3 regions of the Martinezella sp. CNPSo 3795 genome follow, and region 2 is predicted to be linked to each of the others. Evidence: riboswitches for the same ligand, from Rfam matches in the RefSeq annotation. Region 2 holds a riboswitch; each other region holds the start of a gene.
The links. A riboswitch is a leader RNA that binds a small molecule or an ion and turns the genes downstream of it on or off. The one in region 2 is predicted to bind FMN.
Positions count from the first base shown of each region.

Region 1: another riboswitch for FMN. It lies ahead of AC13QY_RS24065 (3,4-dihydroxy-2-butanone-4-phosphate synthase); the one in region 2 lies ahead of AC13QY_RS13505 (6,7-dimethyl-8-ribityllumazine synthase).
Region 3: another riboswitch for FMN. It lies ahead of ribB (3,4-dihydroxy-2-butanone-4-phosphate synthase); the one in region 2 lies ahead of AC13QY_RS13505 (6,7-dimethyl-8-ribityllumazine synthase).

Region 1 is NZ_JBXSOQ010000010.1:49,109-58,638, forward strand. It holds gene AC13QY_RS24040 (ABC transporter permease) at 1-567, shown strand, start outside; gene AC13QY_RS24045 (sugar ABC transporter ATP-binding protein) at 578-2,116, shown strand; gene AC13QY_RS24050 (ABC transporter permease) at 2,113-3,108, shown strand; gene pepD (beta-Ala-His dipeptidase) at 3,131-4,594, shown strand; gene tpiA (triose-phosphate isomerase) at 4,740-5,501, shown strand; FMN riboswitch at 5,590-5,736, shown strand; gene AC13QY_RS24065 (3,4-dihydroxy-2-butanone-4-phosphate synthase) at 5,850-5,990, shown strand; partial or broken gene AC13QY_RS24070 (IS3 family transposase) at 6,058-6,213, opposite strand; gene AC13QY_RS24075 (prephenate dehydratase) at 6,309-7,142, opposite strand; gene AC13QY_RS24080 (aromatic amino acid transaminase) at 7,842-9,029, opposite strand; gene AC13QY_RS24085 (MATE family efflux transporter) at 9,470-9,530, shown strand, end outside.
Region 2 is NZ_JBXSOQ010000004.1:17,619-27,148, reverse strand. It holds gene AC13QY_RS13520 (ABC transporter permease) at 1-388, shown strand, start outside; gene AC13QY_RS13515 (ABC transporter permease) at 385-1,173, shown strand; gene AC13QY_RS13510 (ABC transporter ATP-binding protein) at 1,185-2,246, shown strand; FMN riboswitch at 2,353-2,499, shown strand; gene AC13QY_RS13505 (6,7-dimethyl-8-ribityllumazine synthase) at 2,589-3,065, shown strand; gene AC13QY_RS13500 (VOC family protein) at 3,124-3,474, shown strand; gene phnF (phosphonate metabolism transcriptional regulator PhnF) at 3,514-4,242, opposite strand; gene AC13QY_RS13490 (class I SAM-dependent methyltransferase) at 4,244-4,930, opposite strand; gene AC13QY_RS13485 (VOC family protein) at 5,050-5,445, opposite strand; gene AC13QY_RS13480 (tautomerase family protein) at 5,515-5,961, opposite strand; gene AC13QY_RS13475 (TetR/AcrR family transcriptional regulator) at 6,082-6,687, shown strand; gene AC13QY_RS13470 (ABC transporter ATP-binding protein) at 6,754-7,758, opposite strand; gene AC13QY_RS13465 (Gfo/Idh/MocA family protein) at 7,771-8,835, opposite strand; gene AC13QY_RS13460 (carbohydrate ABC transporter permease) at 8,832-9,530, opposite strand, start outside.
Region 3 is NZ_JBXSOQ010000002.1:668,722-678,251, reverse strand. It holds gene AC13QY_RS08005 (bifunctional sugar phosphate isomerase/epimerase/4-hydroxyphenylpyruvate dioxygenase family protein) at 1-96, opposite strand, end outside; gene AC13QY_RS08000 (MFS transporter) at 180-1,520, opposite strand; gene AC13QY_RS07995 (Lrp/AsnC family transcriptional regulator) at 1,959-2,444, opposite strand; gene AC13QY_RS07990 (ABC transporter ATP-binding protein) at 2,616-3,395, shown strand; gene AC13QY_RS07985 (transporter substrate-binding domain-containing protein) at 3,440-4,213, shown strand; gene AC13QY_RS07980 (ABC transporter permease) at 4,226-4,951, shown strand; gene AC13QY_RS07975 (ABC transporter permease) at 4,963-5,652, shown strand; gene AC13QY_RS07970 (homocysteine S-methyltransferase family protein) at 5,715-6,635, shown strand; gene ribB (3,4-dihydroxy-2-butanone-4-phosphate synthase) at 6,693-7,319, opposite strand; FMN riboswitch at 7,432-7,578, opposite strand; gene AC13QY_RS07960 (glucose 1-dehydrogenase) at 7,679-8,461, opposite strand; gene tpiA (triose-phosphate isomerase) at 8,538-9,275, opposite strand; gene AC13QY_RS07950 (SDR family oxidoreductase) at 9,280-9,530, opposite strand, start outside.

The sequences.
Region 1 (9,530 bases), on a different contig from region 2:
CTTGGTATCGCGACCGTCCTTTTCGGCGACTCCGTTCCACAGCTATCCGGCGACCTGACGCGCTCCTGGGCGAGCGCTTCGCCGCTCGGCGTGTCAAACGCTTTTGTTGTCGCCGTGGTTTTTGTGCTAGTCGCCAAGTTCGTTAGCGACAACACGTCGATGGGACGCTTCACCTATGCGATCGGCGCCGATGAAAGCATCGCGTCGCTGAATGCGGTCCCGGTCAACCGATACAAGGTCTACGTCTTTGCACTCGCGGGCTTCTGCAGCGCCCTGGCGGGCGTGATCGGCAGCAGCCGACTTGGCGTCGGCGTCGTCGACCTCGGCAGTGGCCAGCTCTTCCAGACGATCGCCGCTGTCGTCATCGGCGGGACTTTGCTTTCCGGAGGCAAGGGTGGTGTCATCAACTCTATCTGCGGGGTACTGCTCGTGGTCGTAATCAACAATGGCCTCATCCTCATGGGAGTGAGCCCTGTCTTCCAGCGTGCGGTCTCGGGCCTCGTCATCGTAGTCGCCGTGGTCGCCACCGCATTCAACCAGCGTTCGCGTCTGCGGATCGTCAAGTAGGAGATCGGCCATGCAGGGGACAGTTCCATTCTCTCTTCGCAACGTGTCGAAGAGCTTCGGCCCGGTGAGGGCGCTGAACAATGTCAGCCTCAGCATCAGAGCCAATGAAGTGGTCGGCCTGATTGGTGAGAACGGCGCGGGGAAGTCTAGCCTGCTCAAGGTTCTTTCTGGCACCTACCAGCCGGACACAGGTGATATTCTCGTCGGCGGACAGAAGCGGACATTCACCAACCCTGCTGCCGCGGCCTCCGCGGGCATTGGCGTCGTCCATCAGGAGCAGTCTCTCGTCACCAACCTTTCGGTCGCGGAAAACATCCTGATATCGACCCGCGCAACAATGTCAGGCAACAAAGACGGCAAGGTTCGCTTCGGCATCTACAACTGGCGCAAGATCAACGACGACGCCGCGGAAATCCTGGAGCGCATCGGCTCGACAATTGACCCGAAATCGAAGGTGGAAGACCTGTCTTTTGCCGATCGGCAGATGGTCGAAATCGCCAAGGCCCTTCAGATTACTAGGCAGCCGGGCGTGCAACCGATCATTGTCCTCGACGAGCCGACGTCTGTTCTTGAAGACAACGATATCCAGCAGCTCGAGCACGAAGTCAGGCGTCTGAAGGAAATCGGGTCCGTTATCTTCGTGTCCCATCGCCTCGACGAGGTGATGAAGTTCTGCGACCGGATCTGTGTGATGCGGAATGGCGAAGTGGTCGGCGAGCGTTTAACAAGTGAGGTGAACGAAGACGAGTTGTTCCGGCTGATGACGGGGCGACACGCTGAGACGACTTCGCGCGAGCGCAAGAAATCGTTTAGCGACAGCGCGGTGGTCCTCGATCTCGAACGCCTTGAGGCAAAGGGTAAGTTCTCCGGGATCTCTTTGAAGGTCCGAAGCGGAGAGATCCATGCTCTCGTGGGTACGAACCATTCTGGTCGCGAAGAAGTCTGCCGAGCAGTCTTCGGCGCCGAAGAGTTCGATGCCGGAACCGTCCGATACAACGGAAAGGTCGTTTCGCGACCAAGCTTGCGGGGAAGTGCCTATGGCGGGATCGCTTATCTCCCCTCCGAGCGAAAGGTCGAGAGCATGGTGGCGGGAATGACCGTTGCCGAGAACCTCCAGCTGACGCATCGGGGTGAACACGCATCCGCGATCTTCGTTAATCCGGGTGCTCGGCGTGAAAAGACCAAGGAATGGATTTCGAAGCTGAGCATCCGGCCTCCAATTCCGGACGCGGACATCGCTTCCCTCAGCGGCGGCAATCAGCAGAAGGTAGTCCTTGCGAAGTGGCTCGAGGATCCGAAGCTTTCCTTGCTCATCCTCGACCATCCTACCCGAGGCATCGATCCCGGTGCGCGCGAGGACGTCAGTAAGCAGGTTTTCGCAGCATGCGAAAAGGGCGCCGCAGTGCTGTTGATCGCTGACACGCTAGAAGAAGCGATTTCTCTGGCTGATACCATCACCGTTATGCGCGATGGTGAGATCACCGCCACGTTCGACCTCAACTCTGGTTCGATCCCGACCCATGCCGAACTTGTGGGGAAAATGATATGACAATGGAGGTTACCCAGGTGAACTCGCCCGCGGACATGTCGAAAGCCAAGATCGGCTCCGCAAATCTCAAGGCGTTCGCGCCACTCGCCGTGCTGCTGATCCTTCTTGGCATCATCTCTATCTTTCAGCCGACTTTTGTTGGCGGCGTAGGTCTTGAGATCCTCGCCTACCAGGCAATTCCGATCCTGTTGCTAGGCTTGGGCCAGTTCGGCGTAATCCAGCTCGGCCGCATCGATCTCTCGAGTGCGACTGTGGCGGTGCTCGCTTCGGTCTCGGTCGCCCAGCTCCTGGAACCGCTCGGCATGTTCGCTCCGATCGCCACGATCGGCATCGGTGCAGCAGCCGGGTTCGCCAACGGCATGGTCATCAACTACTTTCAGGTACCATCGTTCGCCGTCACGCTTGGTGCTATCGGTGTCTGGCAATCGCTTTCGCTTGTGATCGCAAAAGAGACTACTGTGTACGTCTCCGCAAATGGCGAAATCATCGACTGGCTCGACAGCTTCCAGATTGGCGGATACTCCGCTGCCGTCTTCATCGGCCTCTTGCTTGCCGTCGTGGCATGGGCTGTGATGCGCTGGACCCGTTTCGGCACCTTTGTGAAGGCAATGGGCCTCAATGAGCGGGCCTCGATCATGTCCGGAGTCCCGACCGCCGCCGTGACAGTGGCGGTGTTCACGATCTCCGGCGCGTTCGCGGCCCTCGCTGGGATCGTCCTGACTGCGCAGCAGGGAACCGCTTCCGCGTCCGGGCTCGGTGTGGGTCTGCTCCTGCCGTCCATCGCGGCGACGATCTGTGGCGGCGTGGCCCTGACTGGTGGCGTCGGTAGCGCGCTCAACGTCATCGTTGGATCCATGATCATCGCACTCATCCCGGTTGGCAGCTCTGTGGTCGGCATCGATCCGCGTTACCAGCAGATCGTATACGGCCTGGTCGTCATCCTTGCAGTGATTCTGACGATCGACCGCACCAAACTCAAATTCGTGAAATAACAAGCCTAGACGGGAGATTTCCGTGACTACTTTCGAAGAGCTTGAACCCAAGGAAGTGTTCAATCATTTCGCCGCTCTTTCTGCGATCCCGCGCGGTTCGCAAAACGAGAAGCAGGTCAGCGACTACATCGTGAATTTCGCTAGAGAGCGGTCTCTCGAAGCGTATCAGGACAAGATGTACAACGTACTTGTTAAGAAACCTGGCACTCCCGGCTATGAAAACGCGCCGGCACTCATTCTTCACGGCCACATGGACATGGTATGCGAGAAGGACCCGGGGGTCGAGCACGACTTCACGAAGGACGGCATCAAGCTGATTGTCGACGGCGACTATATCCGTGCGGACCGGACGTCCCTCGGCGCTGACAACGGCATTGGTTGCTCCTTCATCCTAGCGTTACTGGACTCCAAGGATATTCCCCATCCTCCATTGGAAGCCGTAATGACCGTCATGGAGGAGATGGGCAAGGTCGGCGCATCCGAGTTCGACGTCTCCCAGCTCGAGGGCACTCGGATGGTCGACTTCAACTGGGTGACCGACGAGCAGATCCTTGCGGGTTGCGCGGGCGACATTTCCTGCACCATCGATGTCAATGCTGAATGGGTGACCACTCCCCCGAACACGCAGGCACTCTCGCTCAGCATCGGCGGGCTGCTCGGAGGACATTGCGAATTTGACATCCACCTCGAGCGAGCCAACGGCATTGTGGTTCTGGCGCGCATCCTCAACTCACTGGCGAAGACGTACGATGTCCGGATTGGCCGCTTTGAGGGTGGGGCCCAGAACAACGTCATCCCAGCACATGGCGAACTCGTGCTCGTGGTTCAGCAAGCCGATAAAGCTGCAATTCTGGATGCTATCAAGGAGCTTGAAGCGACGCTCAAGAGCGAGTTCTTGGTCGCCGACCCGGGTCTGAAGGTCACTGTAACTGACGCAGAACTTTCATCCCGGATCTATTCGCAGACAGCAACCCGCCGTGTCGGCCGCATTGCGGCTCTTCTGCCCAATGGCGTCATCAGCATGAGCAGGTCCATCGACGGCCTCGTGGAGAGTTCAAGCAACCTCGGGACCGTGCGTGCGACCGACGACGGATTGACTTTCACCTGCACGATTACGGCGGGTGTGTCCTCGCGAAAGCACGACATCTTTGAACGCATGCGTGAGCTGGCCGAGATGGCCGGCGGCAGAACGGAGTTCAAGCAGTTCGGACTGGACGCCCCGGAGTTTCCGCCGACCCCGAATTCGAAATCTGTTCCCGCAGCCGTAGCAGCTTTCAAGACTGTCCACGGTCGCGAACCAGAAGTTCTTGTATCCTCCTGCAGCCTCGAGCTCGGCTTTTTCGTCAACCGCATCCCTGGACTGGATACGGTGGGCATTGGAACCGAACTGCAGCACCTGCACTCGACGAAGGAGCGTGTGAGCCATCCGTCGGTGGCCCGCTCGTGGAAGGTTGTCCGCGACTTCGTGGGACGCTTGAAGGACTGATTCAAGGATTCGGCCCAATGGACTGGCGAGGCTTGTTCGCCAGCCAACATTCTTCATTCTCGAAACGGGCACCGTCGAAGATAACCTGGCTACCGCCGAGTGCTTCTGCGTGTCCTCTTCCGACAATATTGATGAGGTTAGTTAGATGGAACACCGTGTCCGGCCGCTGCTCGTCGGCAATTGGAAGATGAACGGAATGATCTCGTCGCTGGACGAACTCGCTCAGACGGCATCGAGAAGTGTGGATTTGTCTCTTTTCGTCGACATGGTCATCTGCCCGCCTCTGACCTTGGTTCGCTCCGCTGTAGAGGGCGTCGCCACGTCGCTGCTCGAAATCGGCGCGCAGGACTGCAGCGACGAACAGACAGGCGCATTCACGGGAGACGTCTCCGCGGCCATGCTCGCCAATTGCGGGGCAAAGTGGGTTATCATTGGTCACTCCGAGCGACGGACACTGAGATCAGAAACCAGCGCCGTTGTGTGCCGGAAGGTCCGCCAGGCACTGTCAGCGGGGGTCACTCCGATCGTTTGTATCGGAGAGACCGAAAGTGAAATGCACGAGGGGCGTACGCTCCAAGTTCTCTCGGAGCAGTTGACAGCTTCTCTGCCTTCGGAGGCGGGGCAGGGCGACTTCGTCGTAGCGTATGAGCCAGTGTGGGCAATAGGGAGTGGCAAGACTCCGACAGTCGACGAAATTGCCGGCGTGCACCAATTTATACGGAATTGGTTGGATGCACAGTTTGCCGACCACGGCCCGAAGACGCGGTTGCTTTACGGCGGATCCGTCAAGGCGGAGAACGCCCGCGAAATCATTACCTGCGAGAATGTAAGTGGTGCTCTTGTCGGAGGTGCGAGCTTGAAAGCGGCCAGCTTCCTGGCAATCGCGGATGCCTTCTGCGTTTCCTAGTCCACATTTCCTCACGCAGCGGCCGCTGTTTCATTCGCAATTGGGAGAACGGGCGCTTGAGAACTCCGCCATTTGTCTCCTTTGCTGATATCGTTCTCAGGGCGGGAAGCGATTCCCCGCCGGCGGTATCGGGAAGATCCGGAACCCGCGAGCGCTTCCGGCAGCACCCGGGGAGGTTAGCAGATCCGATAAAATGCCGGAGACGATGGTATAATCCGGATGGAAGAGAGCACGCACAAAGGCGCTGCGCAGCTACAGCGTTCGAATGCTTGTTCGCCAAGGCTAAGTGGTGGCTCGTCATGATCCATGTACGGCGCGGTTTGGGGCTAACCCTTTAAAGGCAGAGAAATGGCATTTTCCCTAATTGAAGATGCAATCGCCGCTATCGGTCGTGGTGAGATCATCCTCGTCGCCGGCAACCGCCACAGAGAGAACGAGGGCGACCTCGTCATCGCATCGGAACTGGTCACTTCAGAAGCGATCCCATGATGAATCATGCGCGGCCTGATCTGCGTACTGAACCGCAGCGTGTTTGGCGGAGGCCATTTTGCCTAAGCTATGCGGCCACGGCTGCTTCGTCCAACGTAGTACCGCTCTTCAGCTTCGGCTGGCGGTGTATTCGCGATGGACTTCAGAAGTCGTCGGTGGTTGAACCAGTCGGCCATTCCATGGTGGCGAATTCCACCGTTTCAAAGCTCTTCCATGGTCCACGCGATTGATCGTTCATGAACACAAATTTCTCATTTCAATATTCTTCGACATTTCATGCCGCTACCAACGCATTTTGTAGTAGCTACCGGAGGACAGCTAGTATCTTCTGGGATAGGACCCCAACATGCGGATATCATCCCTCAATACTAACTGCGCAAGCTGTGATTCAGCCTCAACGTGTCCGGCGAAATCAATCACGTATTGATGGATGTCCAACCGTTCGCGCGTAGGGCGCTCGTAGATATTGAGGATGGACAGCCCGGAATTCACAAAGGTCGCAAGCTGCGAGCTGATCGACGCTTCGTCGCTACGAAGCACAATCGTCGTTCTGTCGAAGCCGGTCGGCCGGGCGATATCTTTGCCAAGAACCCACCAACGCGTAACGTTGTGGAGACCCGCTTCGATACCGGTGCGGAGTTCCTGGAGGTCGTAAAGTTTTGCGCCTAGGCCCGGCCCGAAAGCTGCAAGCTTTGGTGAATTCTCCTCGGCGATATAAGCGACAGTGCCCAGGCGGCTCTCACGCTCCACTCCCGGCATGTTCTCGTCGATCCAAGCCCTGACCTCTTCCAGAGCCACGGGATGACCGAGCACCTTTGTTATCGACGAGAAAGTGGCGTCTTTGCTCGCGATCAGGCTGTAGCTTAACAAACGGGGATATTCCGCAATAACCGTAACCGAGGGGAGAGCAAGAATTTGATCGAGATATGGAGTGGTCCCGACTAGAGAGGTCGTAACCGGTGCACAGATAGCGTCAACCATTCCCGATGCGTACGCCTCGAAGAGGCCATCCTTAAAGGGTACCAGTCCAGGGCCGTTGCTGAAGAGCTCAAGTGTCGCTTGATGTGTCCAGGTCCCCTCGGGTCCAATGAAGCCGACTTTTTTGATATCGGATGCATCAATGATCGGCGGCTGCCGGATTAACTTGTTCATTCCCATGTCCCGGTTGCGCAGCTCATACTGCGGGTGCTTCCATCGTTCGCTAAATGGATAACGGGGCATCTCGGGCGGTTCAATTCGTTTGAAAATATTTTAATGTCATGAAAATCAGGTCAGTTTCGCAGGCTAAATATAAACGAATACTCGGCTGGTGCCTGACGCAGGCTTTCACGTCCATGGATGCCGCGGCCGTCGAATAACCAAGGTATCGGATGGCTTCAGTTCGACGACCTCATCGGCATAGCGGAACGACATTTGATCTTCCAATATGTAAGTCGCCTGTATTCCAATGTGCTGATATCCGGCGACTTCATCTGTCACTGTGAGGAGGCATGGCTCCACACAGTTTCTATCGACGACATCCTGGTCGGTAGGGCGGTTCACGTCGAGAGCAGCAGAATTGTCGATTAGACAAAGCAATATTATGCGAAAGAAGCGAATGCTGCGAGGGAGTTTGTGAAGGAAGCATCCCCACCCTATGTGTTGACGCGAATTTCCGAACGTTTCGTGTGGGCTACACCGTTCTCGACGCTGGCACACGCGGGTGCGACCCTCGCTGTGCCGGTGTTTCGCGACGTCACAGGAGCCGAACGGTGACGAGCGCAGTTCCTTATCAATAGGCTTACGCCAACTCGTGCGTGAGCCCTGCGCCACGAGCCCACGCGTGAAGCAGCTGGCTCGTGGCGGTTAGCATCACAGCAGTTCACCGATTGCCTGGGACGCCAGATCAACCTGTTCGATACGCAGGCCTGCGAGATTTACGCGACCAGAGTCAGGCATGTAGATGCCATGAACCTCTCGGAGGTGCGTGACGTTCTCGGGCGTGACCGGGAGAAGTGAAAACATTCCTTCCTGGCCTGCGACAGCGGAAAGTCGAGGGGCGTAGATGGAAAGCCGGTCTGCCAGCGCTGTTCTGATTTCAGAGACCCGGCTTCGCATCGAGGCAAGTTCGTCGATCCACAGCTTTCGACGGCCCGGATCGCCAAGCACAGCCGCCACAATGGCCGCACCGTGAGCAGGTGGCATCGAATAGCTGGCGCGCGCATGGTACGCGAAATTAGCGACGCCTTTGTTCAGGTCTGTTGCCGAGTTGCCCAACACGAATGCCGCGCCGGTTCGCTCGCGATAAAGCGAGAAGGACTTGGAGCATGATATGGCCACGATGGCCTCATCCGCTGCATTCAACACGGTCAGCATGCCTTCGGCATCCTGTACAAAGCCGCGTCCCAAACCTTGATAGGCGTTATCGAATAGCGGGATGAGGCCTTTCCGCGCGACTACCTCAGCAATCGCCGACCAAGCCTCTTTCGAAATAGCTGCTCCGGTCGGATTGTGGCAGCTTGCATGCAGTAGGATTGCGTCGCCTGATTGTGCGCTCTCAAAGGCAGAAAGCATCTCATCGACATGGACGGCTTGGCTCCGGGGATCGAAGAAGCGATATGTCTTAATGCTCAAGCCAACCGTCCCGAAGATCGCATTATGGTTTGCCCAGGTCGGTGTTCCAATCCAAATGGTCCGGTCCTTGTCATGGGCGAGGATTTCAGCGCTAAGACGCAAGGCAGCAGTTCCACCCGGCGTCTGCACCCCAGCCAATTTTTCGGTCACCGTTCCTTCGCCGAACACCTCGTGTGTCAAAAGCGATACGAATGACGGATCACCCTCGGGACCGATGTAGGACTTTGTGTCCTGAGTTTCCCACAGATGATGCTCTGCGGACTTGACCGCTGCCATGACAGGAGTCCTACCGGTTCCGTCCCGGTATACACCTACGCCGAGATCGATCTTATCGAGACGCTCATTGCTCGCGAATTTCTTGATAAGGGCAAGCAGGGGGTCTGGTTTCCGGTCAGGCAATCCTGCCAAAAGGTACTGCTTAGTCACGCTTTTCCTCCTATTCTATAAAGAAACCGGTCACCTTCGCTCAACGCCGGCAAGGACGCTCAGGCTGCCTCCTGAAGCGCCTGGTCCACGCTACGTTAAGCGCATCAGAGCGGACGCTGGCAATCGTTAGGAAAATATTTTCCTGTGATGAAATGCTCAGAGGTCCGGCCGTGAGTTTCATGACGGGAAAATATTTTCCAGACAATTGATCTCGTGGCGGATTGCCGTAACCTCTCCAAAAAATCGGCCAAAAGGCTGCATCGAAAAAAACAATGGGAACTGAACAAGGAACTCACAAAGACGGCGACGCTTTTCTGGCAGGATCGTTAGGAAGATCTCACGTCCAAATGGAATAGCTGGGTAGCCAGCAACTAAATCTCCTCCCGCACCTTGCGAGACGTCCCGGCCAGCAGGCGTCTCGCTTTTTTGTGATGCATGACATGACTGCTCGATCCGTAGCCCGCTTACAAACTTGGCCTGAAGAAATCCGGTCTACGACGA
Region 2 (9,530 bases):
TATGTACTTCCAGATTCCGCTGATGGTGCTGATTATCACGCCGGCGCTGGACGGCATGAAAAAGGAATGGCGTGAAGCCGCATCCATCCTCGGGGCGACCACGAGACAATATTGGCTCATGGTGGCGCTCCCCATTCTCTGGCCGAGCCTGCTTGGCACGACGCTGCTGCTGTTTGCCAACGCCTTCGGCGCCATCGCAACGGCCATCGCGCTGACGGGCAGCTCGCTGAACATCATCCCGATCCAGCTCTACGCGCAAATCCGCGGCGACGTGCTGCACAACGCCAATCTCGGCTATGCAATGGCGCTCGGCATGATCGTCATCACTGGCATTTCCAATGTGATCTACATCATCATGCGTATTCGCGCGGAACGGTGGCAGAAATGAAGCTGCAAAAATTCTTTGCCTGGATCGCTGTTGTCATCGGCGCTATCTATTTCATCGTTCCGCTCATCGGTACGCTGGAATTCTCACTGCGCATGCGTCGCGACGCCTATAGTTTTGACGCCTATGCATCAGTCGTTTCGGACGCTCACTTCCTGTATGCGTTCGGCTATTCGATGCTCATGGCCTTGCTGACCATCATCTTCGGCATGTTGATCGTGGTGCCTACGGCTTATTGGGTGCGCCTCCGTTTGCCCCAAATACGCCCGATCGTCGAGTTCATCACGCTGATGCCGCTGGTCATCCCCGCCATCGTCATCGTCTTCGGCTATCTGCGCCTCTACAATTCGTCATCGATCCTGCCTTTGACAGGCTTCGAGCAGACGACGAACTTCCTTCTTGTCTGCTCCTATATTGTCTTGGCGCTCCCCTATATGTATCGTTCAGTCGACACGGCGATGCGCACGATCGATGTCGGCACCCTGACGGAAGCCGCAGAAAGCCTTGGCGCGAAGTGGACAACCATCATGCTCCGCTGCATTTTCCCCAATGTCATGAGCGGCGTCCTCTCCGGCGCATTCATCACGCTGGCGATCGTCATGGGCGAATTCACGATGGCCTCGCTGCTCAATCGTCCGGCTTTCGGCCCTTACATGCAGCTCGTCGGCGCCAACCAGGCTTATCAATCCTCGGCGCTCGCCATCATTGCGCTTGCTGTCACCTGGCTTAGCATGGGTCTGCTGCAGCTCGTTTCCCGCTTCTCAAAACTGGCTCCGGTTAAGGCGTAAGGCTTCTCACCATGGCTTTTCTCGAACTCACCCACATCAAGAAATCATTCGGCGAAGTTCAGGTCGTTCACGATTTCAATATGCAAATCGAGAAGGGAGAATTCATCTCCTTCCTTGGACCATCGGGCTGCGGCAAGACGACCGTGCTGCGCATGATCGCCGGTTTCGAAACGCCGACCGCCGGCACCCTGTCGATCAACGGCAAGGATCAGCGGGCGTTAAAACCGAACCAGCGGAATATCGGCATGGTGTTCCAGGCCTACGCGCTGTTCCCGAACATGACGGTGCACGACAACGTCGCTTTCGGCCTCAAGGTGGCCGGCATGGCAAAGCCCGACATCGATAAGCGCGTCAAGGAGATGCTGGCTCTCATCAAGCTCGATCATCTCGCCGGCCGCTATCCCTATCAGATGTCCGGCGGCCAGCAGCAGCGCGTGGCGCTCGCCCGCGCTATCGCCGTCAAGCCGCAGGTGCTGCTGCTCGACGAGCCGCTTTCGGCGCTCGACGCGAAGATCCGCATCTCGCTGCGCGAAGAAATCCGCGCCATCCAGCAGCAGCTCGGCATCACCACCGTTTTCGTGACCCACGACCAGGAAGAAGCCCTGTCGATCTCGGATCGCATCGTCGTCATGAATGCCGGTCGCGCCGATCAGATCGGCACGCCTTTCGAGATTTACAACACGCCGGCAACCCGCTTCGTCGCTTCCTTCGTCGGTACGCTGAACCTGATCGAAGGCAAGGTCGTCGATCCCGATAGCAACCGCATCATGATCGGCGATCAGGGCGTGACCCTGAAGCAGTCGGTGACGGCCTACAAGCCAGGCGATACCGTATCGCTTGCCCTGCGTCCGGAAGCCGGTTCGCTGGCGGAATCAGCCAAAGGCGATACCGCTCTCACGGGCGAAGTCTCTTCGGCACACTTCCTGGGTTCGGTCATTCGCACCCGCATGAACGTTGCTGGCAACACGATTTCCTTCGACATGTTCAACAGCCCCGGGATGATGCCTCCGAGCGTCGGCGAGAAGGTGACGCTGCGCTTCGCCTCCTCCGATCTGCTCGTGATTCAGGATTGAGAAAGCACCCTGCGTCGCAGGGTCATTTTGGAAAATTATTCGCGGACGCCGGGTCAGAAGCCCGGCGTTTTTCTTTGATTTTCATGAGAGAAAGCATTTATAGTCCGGACGTTCTCAGGGCGGGGTGCAATTCCCCACCGGCGGTATGGGGAGTTTCCTCGAGCCCGCGAGCGCCTTCCGAGCTTTCGGAAGGGTCAGCAGATCCGGTGAGATGCCGGAGCCGACGGTATAGTCCGGATGGAAGAGAGCAAGCAGGATCGCACCTCCTCCGCGCGAGGGATGCCGCGATGTTGCGTGTTCGCCCAAGGGATATTTGACAACAACCCTTGAAAGGCAAAATTCATGACCATTTCGATTTCTACCCAGCCGAGCCGCGTCGCGATCATTCGGGCTCGCTGGCATGCCGATATCGTCGATCGCTCGGTCGACTCCTTCGTTGCCGAATGGCAGACGACGGAAGGTGCATCGCCGATCGATATCTTCGACGTGCCCGGCGCCTTGGAAATTCCGCTGCATGCTCAGACGCTCGCCCGCAACGGCCGTTATTCCGCAATCGTTGCCACCGCTTTCGTTGTCGACGGTGGCATCTATCGCCATGAATTTGTCGCCAATACGGTTCTTGATGCTATGATGCGCGTCCAGCTGGACACCGGCGTGCCGATCCTGTCGGCAGTCCTGACCCCGCATCACTTCCAGGAGTCGGAAGCCCACATCCAGTTCTTCAAGGAACATTTCATCATCAAGGGCCGGGAAGTCGCCAGCGCCTGCCGCCACATCCTGGCGGAGCGCGCCAAGTTGCTGCCGGCCGTCACGGTCTGAACCAGCATCGTGGAGGCGCGGCTAGAGCTCGCCTCCACATCACAAGGGAGAAACGTCAGTGACCGTCCTACGCATCATCCCGAACCTGTCCGCCGCCGATCCCGCCACGGCCCGTCTTTTCTACCACGACCTGCTCGGCCTCGACATCGTCATGGATCACGGCTGGATCCTGACCTTCGCCTCTGAAGCGGCAACAGTGCCGCAGATCAGCGTCGCCAGCGAGGGCGGTTCGGGAACGCTCGTCCCCGACCTTTCCATCGAAGTCGACGATGTCGATACGCTTTATCAGCGCGCCACCTCCATGGGCTTCGGCATATTGTATGACCTGACGGACGAGCCGTGGGGTGTCCGCCGCTTCTACGTCCGCGACCCCTTCGGCAAGGTGGTCAATATCCTCTCCCACCGCTAGTTCAAGCTCGCGAAGAGCCTCAAGGGCTCTCCGGCGCTCTCACCGCAGATCGAGATTGAATGTAGTGCGCTCGGCCGGCCAGACCGATTCCGAATAGGTGATCGGCACTCCGTCGGTATCCGCATCCACCTTGCGCGTCACCAGCAACGGCGCGGATTTCGGCTGGCGCAGGATCCGCGCCTCGTCGGCCGTCGGCATGCGCGCCTCGATCTCCGTCGACAAGCGCTCATAGTCGGTGACGCCATAGCTGGCGAGCGCTGCCGAGATTGTCGGATGCCTCAATCTAGCCTGATCGAAATCGGGAAAACGTTCGGCCGGATAATAGGAATCCCCCAATTCCACTGGAATACCGTCGGCCGTCATGACACCGCGACGATGGATGACCGACGCGCCGATTGCGATCTTTAAATGGGCCGCGACGCGTTCGGTCGCCGGCACGATCTCGTGAACGAGCAGCTCGCCGCCCGGTTCGAAACCTTGCTCGATCAGATTTTTGTGGAAGCGGGTGCGTTTCGACAGCGTATAGTCGAGCACGCCCCTATGAACGAAGGTTCCCCGCCCCTGTTCGGCGCGGACCAATCCACGCTGCTCCAAGTGCCCCAGCGCCTGCCGCACGGTGAAACGGCTGACGCCGAACCGCCGCATCAGCTCGGGCTCGGTCGGCAATTTCTCTCCGGGCGCGAAAGTCCCGGCGGCAATATCGGCCGCCAGGATCTCGCCGATCTGATGCCAGAGCGCGCTGCCGCCCTTTCGGTCGATCGTCTCCATATCAGATACGCTTCTCCAGCCGGAACAGCAGCTTGTATTCGGCTGGATAGCTCAACGCATCGAGAATGCTCGGATAATATTTCCGATCCTTGGTGGCACGCACAAAACCATCATAGCCGAAACGCCTGACCGAAACATCGAAGCCGGCCGCCGTGAAGGCTTCGATATAATCCTGTGGCGAACGATCCTGCATGGGCGCGTTGCTGTTGTTGCCGATCAGCTCGAGCCACTTCGGCCAAAGCGGCATTTCATTGTGGCACCCGGTCACCGCGTAATAGACGCCCCCATTGCGCATGGCCTGGAACATTCCCTCGGCATGCTCTCGCAACTGCGGCAGCAGATAGATCACCTCATAGCTGAAAGCCACGTCGAAGCTGTCGGCAAAGGGCGCCAGGTCGGTCGTGACATGAAACTGGAGCGGCATGTTGCCTGCGGCTTCGACAGCGGCAGCCACCGATTCCGAAGCGATATCGATGCCGACACCGCGTCGGAACGGCCGCATGGCGTAAAGCAGCCGTAGAAAGCCGCCACGGTTGCAGCCGAAATCCAGGACGGTCTTCGAGGAGAAATCCCGCTCCGGCACCGTCTCAATGAAGTGACGCCAATAAGGGCTATGCGATTCTGCCATGGCGGCGTCGCCCTGCGGTTCCTTGTGCCATGTCGCGTAAGTCGTTGCTGCGCTTGTCATCATGCTCTCGCTGTTGGAGTGAACTGAACCCTTTATAACTCCACCTCATGACAGTCACATAAATTCGTCCGGACGACTGGACTAATAATGATAATCTTTCGCGCGTGATCAGTTAGCTCCTATTGCAGGCAGTCTACCATCCATTGCACGCCGAACCGGTCCGTCAGCTTGCCGTAGTAGCTGCCCCAAGGCTGAACGGCGAGTGGCGTCGTCACCGCGCCGCCCTCAGCCAATCGAGCAAAAATCCTCTCGGTGCTCTCTCGGTCATCCATTATGAGCATATGAGCGGAACCTCTCATCGGCTCGGCATCGTGATTGTCGGAAGCGAAGAACGAGACGCCTGGCCCCTCAAAGCGAGCGTGCATAACCCTGTCCCGCATCGCTTCGTTGGCAAGCGGCACCCCATCAGCACCATGACGAACCAACAGCGTCACTTCGCCGAGCCCGCAGACTGTATAGAAGGCAAGCGCTTCCTCGCAATGCGTCGTGAAAAACAGATAATTGGCGAGTTGCATCTCCTGCCTCCCTTGTTGTCGGACGAGCGGCCCACGCAGCCGCCCGGTATCAATGCCAATTATCTCATCTCACGCGCGATGAGCTTCAACCTCAGGCGCTGCGGCGCTCGCAATAGCGCCAACCAGATCGGCATTGCTGTAGCTTTGTCCCGCAATGCCCCAAGCACCCTCAGGCGCATAGACGATGTTCGACCAGATATGCTCACGCTTGATCCGCCCTTCGGCCGCCTGCTCGACGACATCAGTCGCCCTTGCAATGAAAGCGCGCTTGGCTTCGGTGGTCGCAAGCGCGATTTCGGGCAACTTGAGTTCGATGAAGGCTGCAGCGACGGGCTTTCCGGCTGCCAGCACATGTGCGGCCGGAAGCACATTGATCGAGCCGATGACATTGGCCGTCATAAATTCATTCCCGGTCAGGCCGGCAACATCGAGGACTGCACCCGTAAGTCCGGCAAAAGCTTTTGCCTGCGCTTCGGATGAAAGCAGTCCTTCGGACACGGTAAGTGTAATGGGCATGGGGTATCTCCTTGTTGGACCTATGACGGCAATTGATATATACCGATCACTCTTTAACGATACATACCGATCGCTCTCTATGCAAGCAATAAAGAGAGATCGCTCTCTATGGAGATAGCAATGCGCTACAGCGCCGAACATAAGGAAGAGACCCGGACGCGGGTAGTCGCTGCTGCAGGGCAAGTCTTTCGCAGGGAAGGCTACGGCGGCGCAGGCATTGATGCACTGACGAAAGCGGCCGGCGTTACCAACGGCGCCTTCTACGGACACTTCAAGTCCAAGAGCGAAGCGTTTCGCACCGCCGTCGTGGAAGGATTGGAAGAGCTGCGCCAAGCGATCCTAACGCTCAGGCAAAACCAGTCGAAAGACTGGTTGAAGGCGCTCGCCAGCTTTTACCTCGGCTACAAGCGGACTTGCGATCTCGGTGACAGCTGCACACTGCCAAGCCTTTCCCCCGATGTCATGCGTGCCGATGAGGAAACGCGCCGCGCCTATACGGTGGAATTGAAAAAACTCATCGCCGATGTCGCCGCCGGCCTGCCGGGGAGCACAAGCTCTGGTGAAACGACGGCAGAGGATCGTGCCATCGTTCTTCTCGCTACGCTGAGCGGTGGTCTGACGCTTGCCCGCGCCGTCTCCGACCCCGCCCTTTCCGTCCACATAGCCGAAGTCATTGAGCGGGCTGCTCTGACAGCGGGCGATCCTCCGCGGCCGCAAAGCGAATGACGATGCAACTCAAGCGGACGAGATGCAGCCGAGACGGAGCCTATTGCCTCCTCTCGGTGGGGCCATTCACGCCCGGATCGCCTTGTCGTTCACATCGAAACGATGCATCTGGTTCGCATCCGGCGTCGCATAAACCATTTCGTCCGGCTCGTATTTGTGTTCACCGAAGAGACGCGCCGTGAGAAGACCGGTGGTCTCCGACTCCAGATAGATGATGGTGTCCGCGCCGAGATGCTCGACGTGGATGACTTTGGCGGCCCATGCACCCCGATCGCGTGATAGCGTGATATGCTCGGGGCGGATGCCGACGGTCTTGGCGCCGCTTTCGCCGAGGCGCTCGGCCTCGATGAAATTCATCTGCGGCGAGCCGATGAAGCCGGCAACGAAAGTATTGGCCGGGCGGTTATAAAGCTCCATCGGCGAGCCAATCTGCTCGATCGCACCGGCATTGAGCACGACGATCTTATCGGCAAGCGTCATCGCTTCGACCTGATCGTGGGTCACGTAGATCATCGTTGCCTGCAGGCTGCGATGCAGCCGGGCGATTTCGAGGCGCGTCTGCACACGCAGCGCCGCATCGAGATTCGACAGCGGCTCGTCGAAGAGGAAAAGCTCCGGTTCGCGCACGATGGCGCGGCCGATGGCGACGCGCTGGCGCTGGCCACCGGAAAGCTCCGATGGCCGGCGGGCGAGATAGGGCGCAAGTGAGAGCATGCCAGAGGCCTTTTCGACGCGGCTGTCGATCTCGGCCTTCGGCGTGCCGGCCTGCTTGAGGCCCAGGCCCATATTGTCCTTGACGGTCAGATGCGGATAGAGCGCATAGGACTGGAAGACCATCGAGATGCCACGCTTGGCGGGCGGCGTCACAGTCACATCCTGGCCGTTGATCAGCACGGCACCGGAGGTCACGTCTTCGAGACCTGCGATGCTGCGCAGCAGGGTCGACTTGCCGCAGCCGGAAGGACCGACGAAGATGACGAACTCACCATCCTTCACCTCGAGGTCGATGCCCTTCAGCACGTCATGCGTACCATAGGCCTTGCGGATGGATTTCAGTTGAAGCGATCCCACAGTCTTTTGTCCTTATAGATAAACGGGCTTGCCGGTGCGCACGCTCTCATCGGCGGCGAGGCATATGCGCAGAGATTGAACGGCATCAGTCATATGACGATTGAGGTCGAGATCCTCGCGGATGGCCTTCAGCATGAAGGCCTGCTCGAAGTTGCACAGTTCCTGGTGACCCGGTTCGCCGTCCATATGCAAGTCCTGATCCGGCCGGATGAACTGGCCGTCGGGTCCCGTTTCAGCGCTATGCAGCCGGATAACGGATGTCTTCGTATGCATGTCGATATCGTCGGACTTGGCGTTCTGATCCATGGCGATCGAAACCGAGCCGTTCGGCGACATGACATCCTTCACGAAGAAGGCCGTCTCCGAGATCATGGGACCCCAGGCGGCCTCGTACCAGCCGACGGAACCGTCTTCGAAGATCACCTGCAGATGGCCGTAATTATACATGTCCGGCTTGATCTCCTGCGTCAGCCGCAGGCCCATGCCGCGCACCTCGACGGGCTTGGCATCGGTGATCTGACACATGACGTCGACATAATGCACGCCGCAATCGACGATCGGCGACGTCATCTGCATCAGCGCCTTGTGCGTCGCCCAGGTCGGACCGCTCGATTGCTGATTGAGATTCATGCGGAAGACATAGGGGCCGCCGAGCTTGCGCGCTTCGGCAATCAACCGCATCCACGAGGGATGATGGCGCAGGATATAGCCGATCGTCAGCTTCTTGCCGGCTTTCTTTGCCGCCGCGACCACACGCTCGGCATCTTCGACCGTCGTGGCCAGCGGCTTCTCGACGAAGACGTGGCAGCCGGCTTCGAAGGCCATGACGGCGAAATCGGCATGGCTGTCGGAATAGGTATTGATAGAGCAGAGGTCCGGCTTCAGCTCCTTCAACGCCGTCTCGAAATCCGGATGGACCGTATATCCCCGCAACTCCTCGGGCAGCTCCCGCTTGGAGCGGTTGACGAGGCCGACGATCTCGAAGCCCGGATTGTTGTGATAGGCCAGCGCATGGCTGCGGCCCATATTGCCAAGGCCGGCAACGAGAACGCGGATCGGCTTTTCAGATAGGCTCACTTGACTGCTCCGGAGGTAATGCCGCGAATGAGTTGACGCGAAAAGATGACGTATAGGATGAGGATCGGCAGGATAGCGAGCGTCAGCGCCGCCAGCACCGCATTCCAGTTGGTGACGAACTGGCCGATGAAGATTTGCGATCCGAGCGTCACCGTCTTTGTCGCCTCGCTCGGCGCCAGGATCAACGGGAACCAAAGATCGTTCCAGATCGGGATCATGGTGAAGACGGCAACCGTCGCCATCGCCGGGCGAACCAGCGGCAGGACGAGGCGGAAGAAGATCGCATATTCGCTGAGGCCGTCGATGCGGCCGGCATTCTTCAGGTCGTCAGAAACCGTCCGCATGAACTCGGACAGGATGAAGATCGCGAGAGGCAGACCCTGTGCCGTATAGACAAGGATCAGCGCCGTCAGCGTGTTGACGAGGCCGGCGGCCACCATGCCCTGCAGGATCGCAACGGTGCCGAGGCGGATCGGGATCATGATGCCGATCGCCAGATAAAGGCCCATGACCGTATTGCCACGGAAGCGGTACTCCGACAGCGCGAAGGCGGCCATCGCGCCGAACAGCAGCGTCAGGATGATCGAGACGATCGTGACAATAAAGCTGTTCTGGAAATAGGTGAGGAAGTCCCCCTGCTTCAGAACGGTGTCATAGCCGATCATGCTGAAGGAGGATGGCGTCGGGACGCTCAA
Region 3 (9,530 bases), on a different contig from region 2:
GAAGATTTCGACGCCATCGAAACCTGCCCTGGCGATGGCCTGAAGCTTTTCCTTGAGGTCACCGCTGATCGAAACGGTCGCAATCGAGGTTTTCATTGTTTCATCCCGTTACTTGACGATTTTCAACAAACTCATCCGCGATCGCGACACGTCGTTGCTGCTCAGATCGGGACTGGCCGCTAGATAGCCCGATCGGCGTGGCGCACGGCAGCTGCCAAGCGTCGTTCATCCCTGCCAAGCTGATCGATCGGCGTCCGGTAGGTCTCCGTCGCGGTTGCCGCGGAAATGGCGGCAATCAAGGCTGTGATGGAGGTAAAGACCGCGACTGGCACCCAACCCATCGGTCCGGTGCCCATGACCGCCGCGCTGATCGTTGGCGCGAAGCCGCCGAGCGCGAAACCGATCTGGGTTCCGACGGCCATGCCGGACAGACGCACGCGGGTATCGAACATTTCGGCATAGAGGGCCGGCCAGATGCCGTTCGATGCACTATAGACCACGCCCGAAAGCAGGATGCCGAGGACGAAGACGAGCATGAGGTTGTTCTGGCTGATGGCCCAGATGTAGGGCCAGATCAGCACCGCGCAGCCGACGGCTCCAAAGATGAACACGGGTTTGCGGCCGATGCGGTCTGCTAGAATGGCCCATGCGGGAATCGCGCCCAGCGCCGCGATGTTGGCAAGCACCAGAACGGTCAGCATCGTCGAACGATCAATATGCATGGTATTGACCGCATAGGACAGCGTGAAGACGCTGAAGATCGTGCTGACGACGGAAATCAGTGCCGCGAAGATGATGCGCAGGACATCCGCCCAATAATTGGTGAGCAGCGAGACGAGCGGCAGCTTTACGATCTCGCCCTTCTTGGTTTCCTCCAGAAAGGCCGGGGTTTCGGCAAGCGTGCGGCGAACCCAGAATCCGACGATGACCACCACGAAGCTCAGGAAGAACGGGATACGCCAACCCCATGACATCAACGCGGCTTCATCGAGCTTTCCAAGCGGAATGAAGACCAATGTTGCAAGGATCAGTCCGGCCTGTGTTCCGCTCAGCGTGAAGCTGGTAAAGAAGGCCCGTCTATTTTCTGGCGCGTGCTCAAGCGTCATGGAGCTGGCGCCGGCCTGTTCGCCGGCGGCCGAAATGCCTTGCAGCACGCGCGCCAGAACCAGAAGAATGGGCGCCAGGATGCCGGCCTGATTATAGGTGGGCAGGCAGCCGATGATGAAAGTCGAAAAACCCATGAGGAGCAGGGTGAAGGTCAGCACCTTCTTGCGGCCGAACTTGTCGCCGACGTGACCCAGGACGACCGCCCCCAGCGGCCGCATGATATAGGCGACGCCAAAGGTCGCGAATGAGGCGATGGCGGCCGTTTGCGGGTCTTCCGCCGAAAAGAATATCTTCGGGAAAATGAGCGCTGCTGCCGTACCGTAGACGAAGAAATCGTAATATTCGACGGCGCTTCCCAACCAGCTCGCAAGAGCCGCGCGCTTGGGTGTTTTATGTTCGATTTGTCTTTTCATGGTCGTTCCTCCCCAGAGCATTCGGATGTCGAGAACATATCGCAACCGTGCGCATCCGGCCTCCGCCTGCACCCGCTTGCAAGGACATCCCAGATCATCCTGACAGTCTTCGATGCTGCACGATGCGGCACCCTCACTCCTCGTTAACAATAATGTACGAACTAGTTCGTTTTGTAAAGCGCCGCCAGCCTGCCATCCCGCAGCACGTTATTGCGAGCAATAGAAACAATGCGTTGAAGCAGCTTATTACGTCACAGCCTGAGGGCGGCGAAGGTCTTCCAGTCGGGCTGAGCGCGCCTGCAGAGGCCCCATCGTTATTCGTTGAAGATCTTGAAGGTCAGGCAATATCAGCCGGACCAAGGACAGTTCCCTCTCGCCTAGTACATGTCAATGATCGGGCGAGTACGGCACGCCCTCGATCATCCCGCGACCCGCAGCTTACCGGCCGGCCTCGTTGCCATCTGCCAGCGGCACGAACAAACCAAGCTTGACGTCACGCAGCACCACATTCGTATGCATGCGCCGGATCTGCGGATTTTCCGCCATGATCACGGCGGCGATGTCGTCATAATGCTCGACATCCCTGGCGGTGACGATCGCAATGAGATCGACGGCGCCCGTGACGTAATAGACCTGCTGGATATGATCCTGCTTTTCCGCCCAAAGGCGGAACTTGGCAAGCGCATCGTAATTGTCCCGCTCGATCTCCATACCGACAATGAACACCATTGGAGTTCCGGTAGCCTTGCGGTCGACGACCGCGATTTCCGCCTTGATGATACCGTCCTCCCGCAACCGTTTCAGGCGTCGTTGCACAGCCGAAGTCGAAAGGCCGACCTCCTCCGCGATCGCTTCGGCGGTGAGCTGGCAATTGCGCTGGACGATATCGAGAATATCGCGATCAAAGCGATCCAGATTTTCCATTTCCGCTCCTTTCGGCATCGATGAAATTAGGCGACGACATCTCTGTTCCATCATAAAAGATGCACAAGAAATACATTTTTGCTTTTTATATGCAAAATAATCGGAAATTGCGCGCAAATTCCGCTCTCCTTCGCGATATTCTCCGCAAATTGTTTTTCATCGGAATTCTATATGACAGAGCTGCCCTCCCAGGCTCTTCGCGTGGAAGATCTCCACAAGAGCTTTGGGTCACATCAGGTCCTCAAGGGCGTTTCAACGACCGCCCATCAAGGGGACGTGATTTCCATCATCGGCTCGTCCGGTTCCGGGAAAAGCACGTTCCTGCGGTGCATAAACCTGCTTGAAATGCCCGATCGCGGCCGCATCGTCGTCAACGGCGAGGAAGTCGCGCTAAGGCAGGGACGCCGCGGACAGATGCAGCCGAAAAGCTGGCGGCAGATCGAATGGATGCGCAGCGGATTGGGCATGGTATTTCAGAGCTTCAATCTCTGGGCGCACATGACCGTTCTCGAAAACATCATCGAGGCTCCGGTGCATGTCCTCGGCGTCCCCCGTCGCGAGGCAATCGAGAAGGCAGAGGTTCTTCTCAATAAAGTCGGGCTTTACGATAAACGCGACGCCTATCCGGCCTTTCTCTCCGGGGGACAGCAGCAAAGAGCGGCGATCGCTCGCGCGCTTTGCATCGACCCAGCCGTGATGCTCTTCGACGAACCGACATCGGCGCTCGATCCCGAACTGGTCGGCGAGGTCCTCAAGGTCATCCGCGACCTCGCGGAAGAGGGCCGAACCATGCTGCTGGTCACCCACGAAATGCGCTTTGCCCGCGATGTCTCGAACCACGTTCTCTTCCTGCATCAGGGACGGATCGAGGAGGAAGGGCCGCCAAAGCAGATCTTCGACGCCCCGATCAGCAGCCGATGCCGGGAATTTACCGGCATGCTCACGTCCTGATCCACATCCCATTCGCAGACAACACCATTAGGAGAATCCCTTATATGAGAATGGCTTCCACTCTGTTCGCCGGGCTTGCCCTCGCTCTCTCTTCGATGACGGCGCAGGCCGAGGTTCGCTTCGGCATCATGAACGAATCCTACCCGCCCTTCTTCGCCAAGGATGCCTCCGGCAAATGGCAGGGCTGGGAAATCGATATGATGGACGCCGTTTGTGAGCAGATGAAAGAGAAATGCTCGATCGTCGAGCTTTCCTGGGACGGCCTCATTCCGGCGCTTCAGAGCAAGAAGTTCGATGTGATCTGGTCGTCGATGTCGAACACGGCGGAGCGTTCGAAGATCATCGATTTCACCGACAAATATTATAACACGCCCAGCACGCTGATCGGCCCGAAGGACCAGAAGACCGGAGCGACGGCAGACGATGTCAAGGGCAAGACCATCGGCATCCAGGTGTCGACGATCCAGTCGGAATATTACAAGAAGTACTTCGCCAAGGTTGCAGACGAAAAGACCTACCAAATGCTCGACGAGGCGTTTCAGGACCTCGCTGCAGGCCGCATCGACTACGTCTTCGGCGATTCCCTTGCGCTTGATGCCTTCCTCAAGAGCGACAGCGGCAAGGATTGCTGCGCCAAGATGGGCGATGTCGCCGACGACAAGGAAGTCCTCGGAGCCGGCGTTTCCGGCGGTTTGCGCAAGGAAGACACCGAGCTCAAGGCTAAGCTCAACGCAGCGATCGCCGCGGTGCGCGCCAGCGGCAAATACGACGAGATCACCAAGAAGTATTTCAGCTTCGATATCTACGGCGCCAAGTAAACGATCGCAACGATGGCGACCTCTCCTCAGGGCATTCTGGACCTGCTCTCCCCCTATCCTCCGGGCTGGGGTGGAGTACTCTTGACCGGGGCCGCCTCCACGGTCGCCATCTCCGCCGGCGCTTTTCTGATCGGCCTTCTGCTCGGTACGGGCGGCGCGCTCGGCAAGCTCTCCGGCATCAGGCCGCTCCGGCTGCTGCTCGAACTCTATACGACCGCCGTCCGCGCGATCCCCGAGCTGATCCTGATCGTCGGGCTCTATTACGCAGGGATGGACGGCCTCAATCGGCTCCTCATTGCGCTCAATCTGCCGGCATTCGAATTGAATGGCTTCGCTGTCGCGGTCGCCGTGCTTGGCTTCGTGCAGGGCGCCTATATGACGGAAGTCCTGCGCGGCGCGATCCTGGCGATCCCTGTCGGCCAGATCGAGGCGGCAAAGGCATTCGGCATGGGCGCACGCCTGCGTTTCCGTCGCATCATCTTACCCGCCCTGCTGCCGAATGCCCTTCCCGGTCTTGCCAATCTATGGATGTCGGTCACCAAGGACAGCGCTCTCGTCGCCGTCGTCGGCTACCAGGAACTGGCTCTCGCCACGCGGCTCGCTGGCGCTAGCACCAAGCACTATTTCATCTTTTTCCTGGCTTCCGCCCTCATTTATCTCGCTCTCACGCTCGTCTCGAACGCCCTCTTCAACCTGCTGGAGCGGCGTGTACGCCGCGGCCAGCCGAAGCTTGCCTGAGGGGTGCCGGCATGACCTTCTCATGGATATCCGCCTATTGGCCGCTTCTGTTGACGGGAGCCGTGCAAACGCTGTCGCTGCTTGTGATTTCCGTCGTCTTCGGCTTCGTCATCGCGATCGGCCTCGCCTTTTCCCAGGTCAGCGGCGGCCCCATCCTGCGAAGCCTTGCGCGTGGCTACTGCACCTTCTTTCGGGGCACGCCGCTGCTGATACAGCTCTGGCTGCTCTACTACGGCGTCGGCTCTCTTCTGCCGATGATCCCGGGAATCCGCCAAAGCCTGTTCTGGCCGATCCTACGTGAAGGTTTCTTCTTCGCGGCCGTCAGCTTCACGCTGAATTACGCGGCCTATGAGGCGGAGGTTTTGCGCGGCGCATTGCTTGCCGTCCCGAAAGGCGAGCTGGAAGCCGGCCGCGCATTCGGCATGCGCCCCCTGACGCTGACGCGGCGCATCTGGCTACCGCGAGCCATTCGCATCGCATTGCCGACGATCGGGGGCGAAATCGTCATGCAGTTGAAGGCAACGCCACTCGCCTTCACCGTCACCGTGATGGACCTCTATGCCGTTGCCACCAAGGTTCGTCAGGACACCCTGCTGGTCTACGAGCCTCTGATCGTCGTCACCGTCTTCTATCTCGTCATCACAGCCATCATCGCGCGAAGCTTCCGGTTCCTGGAAGCGCAGGTGCCGGTGCGGCGCTAACCCCGGCATGAAGGAGAGATCAAACCTCTCCGCAGATCCGAGCCATTCTGGAGATCCCATTCATGAGCAAACCCTTGATCCTCGACGGCGGCATGAGCCGCGAACTGCTGCGTCTCGGCGCGGAACTGAAGCAGCCGGAATGGTCGGCGCTCGCGCTGGTCGATTCACCGGAGATTGTCCGGCAGGTGCATGACGAATTCATCGCTGCCGGTTCGGATGTCGTTACGACCAACAGCTACGCGCTCGTACCCTTCCACATTGGCGAGGAACGGTTCTGGAAGGAAGGGCCTGATCTCATCGCTCTTTCCGGACGGCTGGCGCGCGACGCCGCCGATGCGAGCAAGGATCGAAAAATCCTGGTCGCAGGCTCCCTGCCTCCGATCTTCGGATCGTACGAACCCCAGAATTTCGATCCCTCACGCGTTCAGGACTACCTCAAGGTTCTGGTCGAAAACCTCGATCCTTACGTCGATGTCTGGCTCGGGGAAACCCTCAGCTTGATCGCGGAGGGAGGGGCGGTTCGGACAGCGGTCGCTGAAAGCGGCAAACCGTTCTGGATCTCCTTCACGCTTGCGGATGACGCCGCGCAAAGGCATGGCGCCTCGCCTAAGCTCCGCTCCGGCGAACTTGTCGAGGACGCGGCTCGGTGGGCAGCATCATCCGGTGCCGAAGCGCTCCTGTTCAACTGCAGCAAACCGGAAGTCATGCGAAAGGCCGTCGATGCGGCAGCGGAGGTTTTCAAGCAGGGCGGCAATAATCTGCGGATCGGCGTCTATGCCAATGCTTTCGAGGGAGAACAAGGCGAGTCGGCCGCCAACGAGGGCCTTCACGCGACCCGTCAGGATCTGAATGACGACGCCTATTCGCGCTTCGCCTGTTCATGGGTCGATGCCGGCGCGACGATGGTCGGTGGTTGCTGCGGGATCGGCGCCGGGCATATTCATCGGCTGAAGAAGGCTCTCCTTCATCCTCAAGGAGCATAGGAGAGCCTTGCGCAAGCATCGATCCGGGCAGGATCAAAATAGGCTGTATCGGAACGATCAGGCAGCCTTGAAGGGAGCGCTTGCGGCCCTGTAGGCAATCAGATCCTCGATCGTCACGAGATGGAGGCCATGCCGCTCGGCAAAGACCTCAAGCTCTGGAAGGCGCGCCATCGTGCCGTCGTCGTTCGCCACTTCGCAGATGACGCCGGCCGGCGAAAGGCCGGCAAGCCGGGCCAGATCCACGGCTGCTTCCGTGTGCCCAGGACGCGACAGGACGCCGTTTGGATGCGCGCGAAGCGGAAAGATATGACCGGGCCGGGCAAATTCCTCAGGACGCGATCCGTCCCTGACGAGGGCTTGAACGGTTGCCGCCCTGTCGGCGGCGGATATTCCGGTCGTGGTTTCCGGAATGTAGTCGACGGAAACGGTGAAGGCGGTCTTGAGGACTTCCGTGTTGCGCGGCACCATCAACGGAATATCGAGCTCGTCGAGCCTCTCGCCCTCCATCGGAACGCAGATGAGACCACGGGCATGGTTCATCATGAACGCGATCGCCTGCGGTGTGACCGCTTCCGCGGCGATCACCAGATCGCCTTCGTTTTCGCGGTCACGATCATCGACAACCACGATGATCTCGCCCCGCGCAATCGCAGCGATCGCATCTTCAATTTTCGAAATTGCCATTTTCCTGCCTTTCAAGGGTTGCCGTTCGAAACGGCGTGCATGGCCGGTCAAAGCCACCATTTTCCCTTGGGCGAACAAGCATGTGAACGCCGCCACGACGCGGCGTCTGCTGCGTTGCTCTCTTCCATCCGGACTATACCGTCGGCTCCGGCATCTCACCGGATCTGCTGACCCTTCCGAAAGCTCGGAAGGCGCTCGCGGGCTCGAGGAAACTCCCCATACCGCCGGTGGGGAATTACACCCCGCCCTGAGAACAATTGAAAGATAAGGGATCAATGCCTCGTTCCGCAAGAGGCTTTGATCGCCAAAACGTCGAGAATCCGATCCGCTCAATGAACGCACCGTTCCTCGTTGTCGAACTACGACATGATCAAACCGCCATCGACATTGATCGTCTGGCCCGTGATATAGGCCGCATCGTCGCTGGCCAGGAAAGTGACGAGACCGGCGACATCTTCGCCCGATCCGGCCCGTTTCATCGGAATGCCCTGGACCCATTCCTTCATGAGTTCGCCGGGGCCGTAATTGCCCAAAAGCTTCCCCCAAGCCTGGTCGTTATAGGCCCACATGTCGGTTTCGATGATGCCTGGGCAAAAAGCGTTCACTGTGATGCCTTCGGTCGCGACTTCCTTGGCAAGGCTCTGGGTAATGCCGACGACGCCCATCTTCGATGCCGCATAATGCGGCGTGTAGATGAAGCCGTCCCGCGCCTGGCCGGAAGCGGTATTGATGATGCGGCCGCCGCGGCCATGTTTGCGCATGCGGGCAATCGCCTCCTGGGCGCAGAGGAAGACACCTTTGGTATTGACCGCCATGACCTTGTCCCATTCGCCCTCGGTCATGTCCTCGACGCGGGCGATGGTGATGACACCGGCATTCTGGATGGAAACATCGACGGCACCGAAGGCCACCTCAGCCGCCTCGTAGAGCCCCTTCACACTGGCCTTGTCGGTCACGTCACCGATGAAGGAAATCGCCTTCCCGCCGTCAGCCTTGATCGCATCGGCGACCGCATGGACGGAATCCTCATTGGCCGAGACTACGAGATTGGCGCCCTCACGCGCGAACCGTCTGGCGATCGCGGCCCCGATGCCGCGGCTCGCGCCGGTGATGACCACGGTCTTGTTTTCGAAACGCTGCATTTCCTATTCCTTTCGCGGTGACAGCCACGCCAGGCGCCGGCTCAAGGGGCCGAGCGCCCGCCTGTTGCTGGCGACTTCAAACGGCGGCCGAGATAATCCCGGCAAACTCCGATGCCTTCAGGGATGCGCCCCCGACCAGGGCACCATCGACGTTGCGAACGCCGAAGATTGCCCTTGCGTTCGATGCTTTGACCGAGCCGCCATAGAGGATCCTGACATCCTTCCCCTCTTCTCCCAGCCGCTTTTCAAGCGCCTGACGGATGGACGAATGCATCTCCTCGATCTGCTCCAGGGTCGGAACTAGCCCTGTTCCGATCGCCCACACTGGTTCATAGGCGATCACCGTGTTCGAACTGGTTGCGGTGTTGGGAATTGATGCTTCTAGCTGGGCACGAACCACTTCGATCGCCCTGCCCTCGTCCCGTTCCGCACGTGTCTCCCCGACGCAAATGATGCTCGTCAGCCTGGTCTCATGGACCGCGACAGCCTTGGCCGCAACTGCGCCGTCCGTCTCCCTATAGGCCGAGCGCCGCTCGGAATGTCCCAGAATGACGAAACGAGCGCCGATTTCGGCGAGCATCTCGGCGGAAACATCTCCGGTATAGGCGCCTGAGGTCCGCGCGTGACAATCCTGTGCCCCAATGGCAATCCCTGATCGTCGCACCCGTTCGACCGCTTTCTCGACCAGCGTTAAGGGCGGGCAGACGACGATGTCACACGCCGCGTCGTCCGTTATTCCCTTCAGCGCCTCGATCTCGGCCAGGGAGGACGCGAGACCGTTCATTTTCCAGTTGCCGGCAATCAGTTTCCTCATCGCATCACCAGCAGCAAAACCCGCCATCGACGAGCAGATCGACGCCCGTCACGAAGCTTGCGGCATTCGACAGCAGGAAGACGGCTGGGCCGACCATCTCATCGACCGTTGCCATGCGCTGCATCGGCGTCTGCTCTTCGAAAAGTTTGGTCTGATGAACCATTTCCGGACGCGTGTTCATCGGCGTCGCCGTATATCCCGGCGAGATGGTGTTGACGCGGATGCCGCGACCGACCCACTCCATCGCGAGCGACT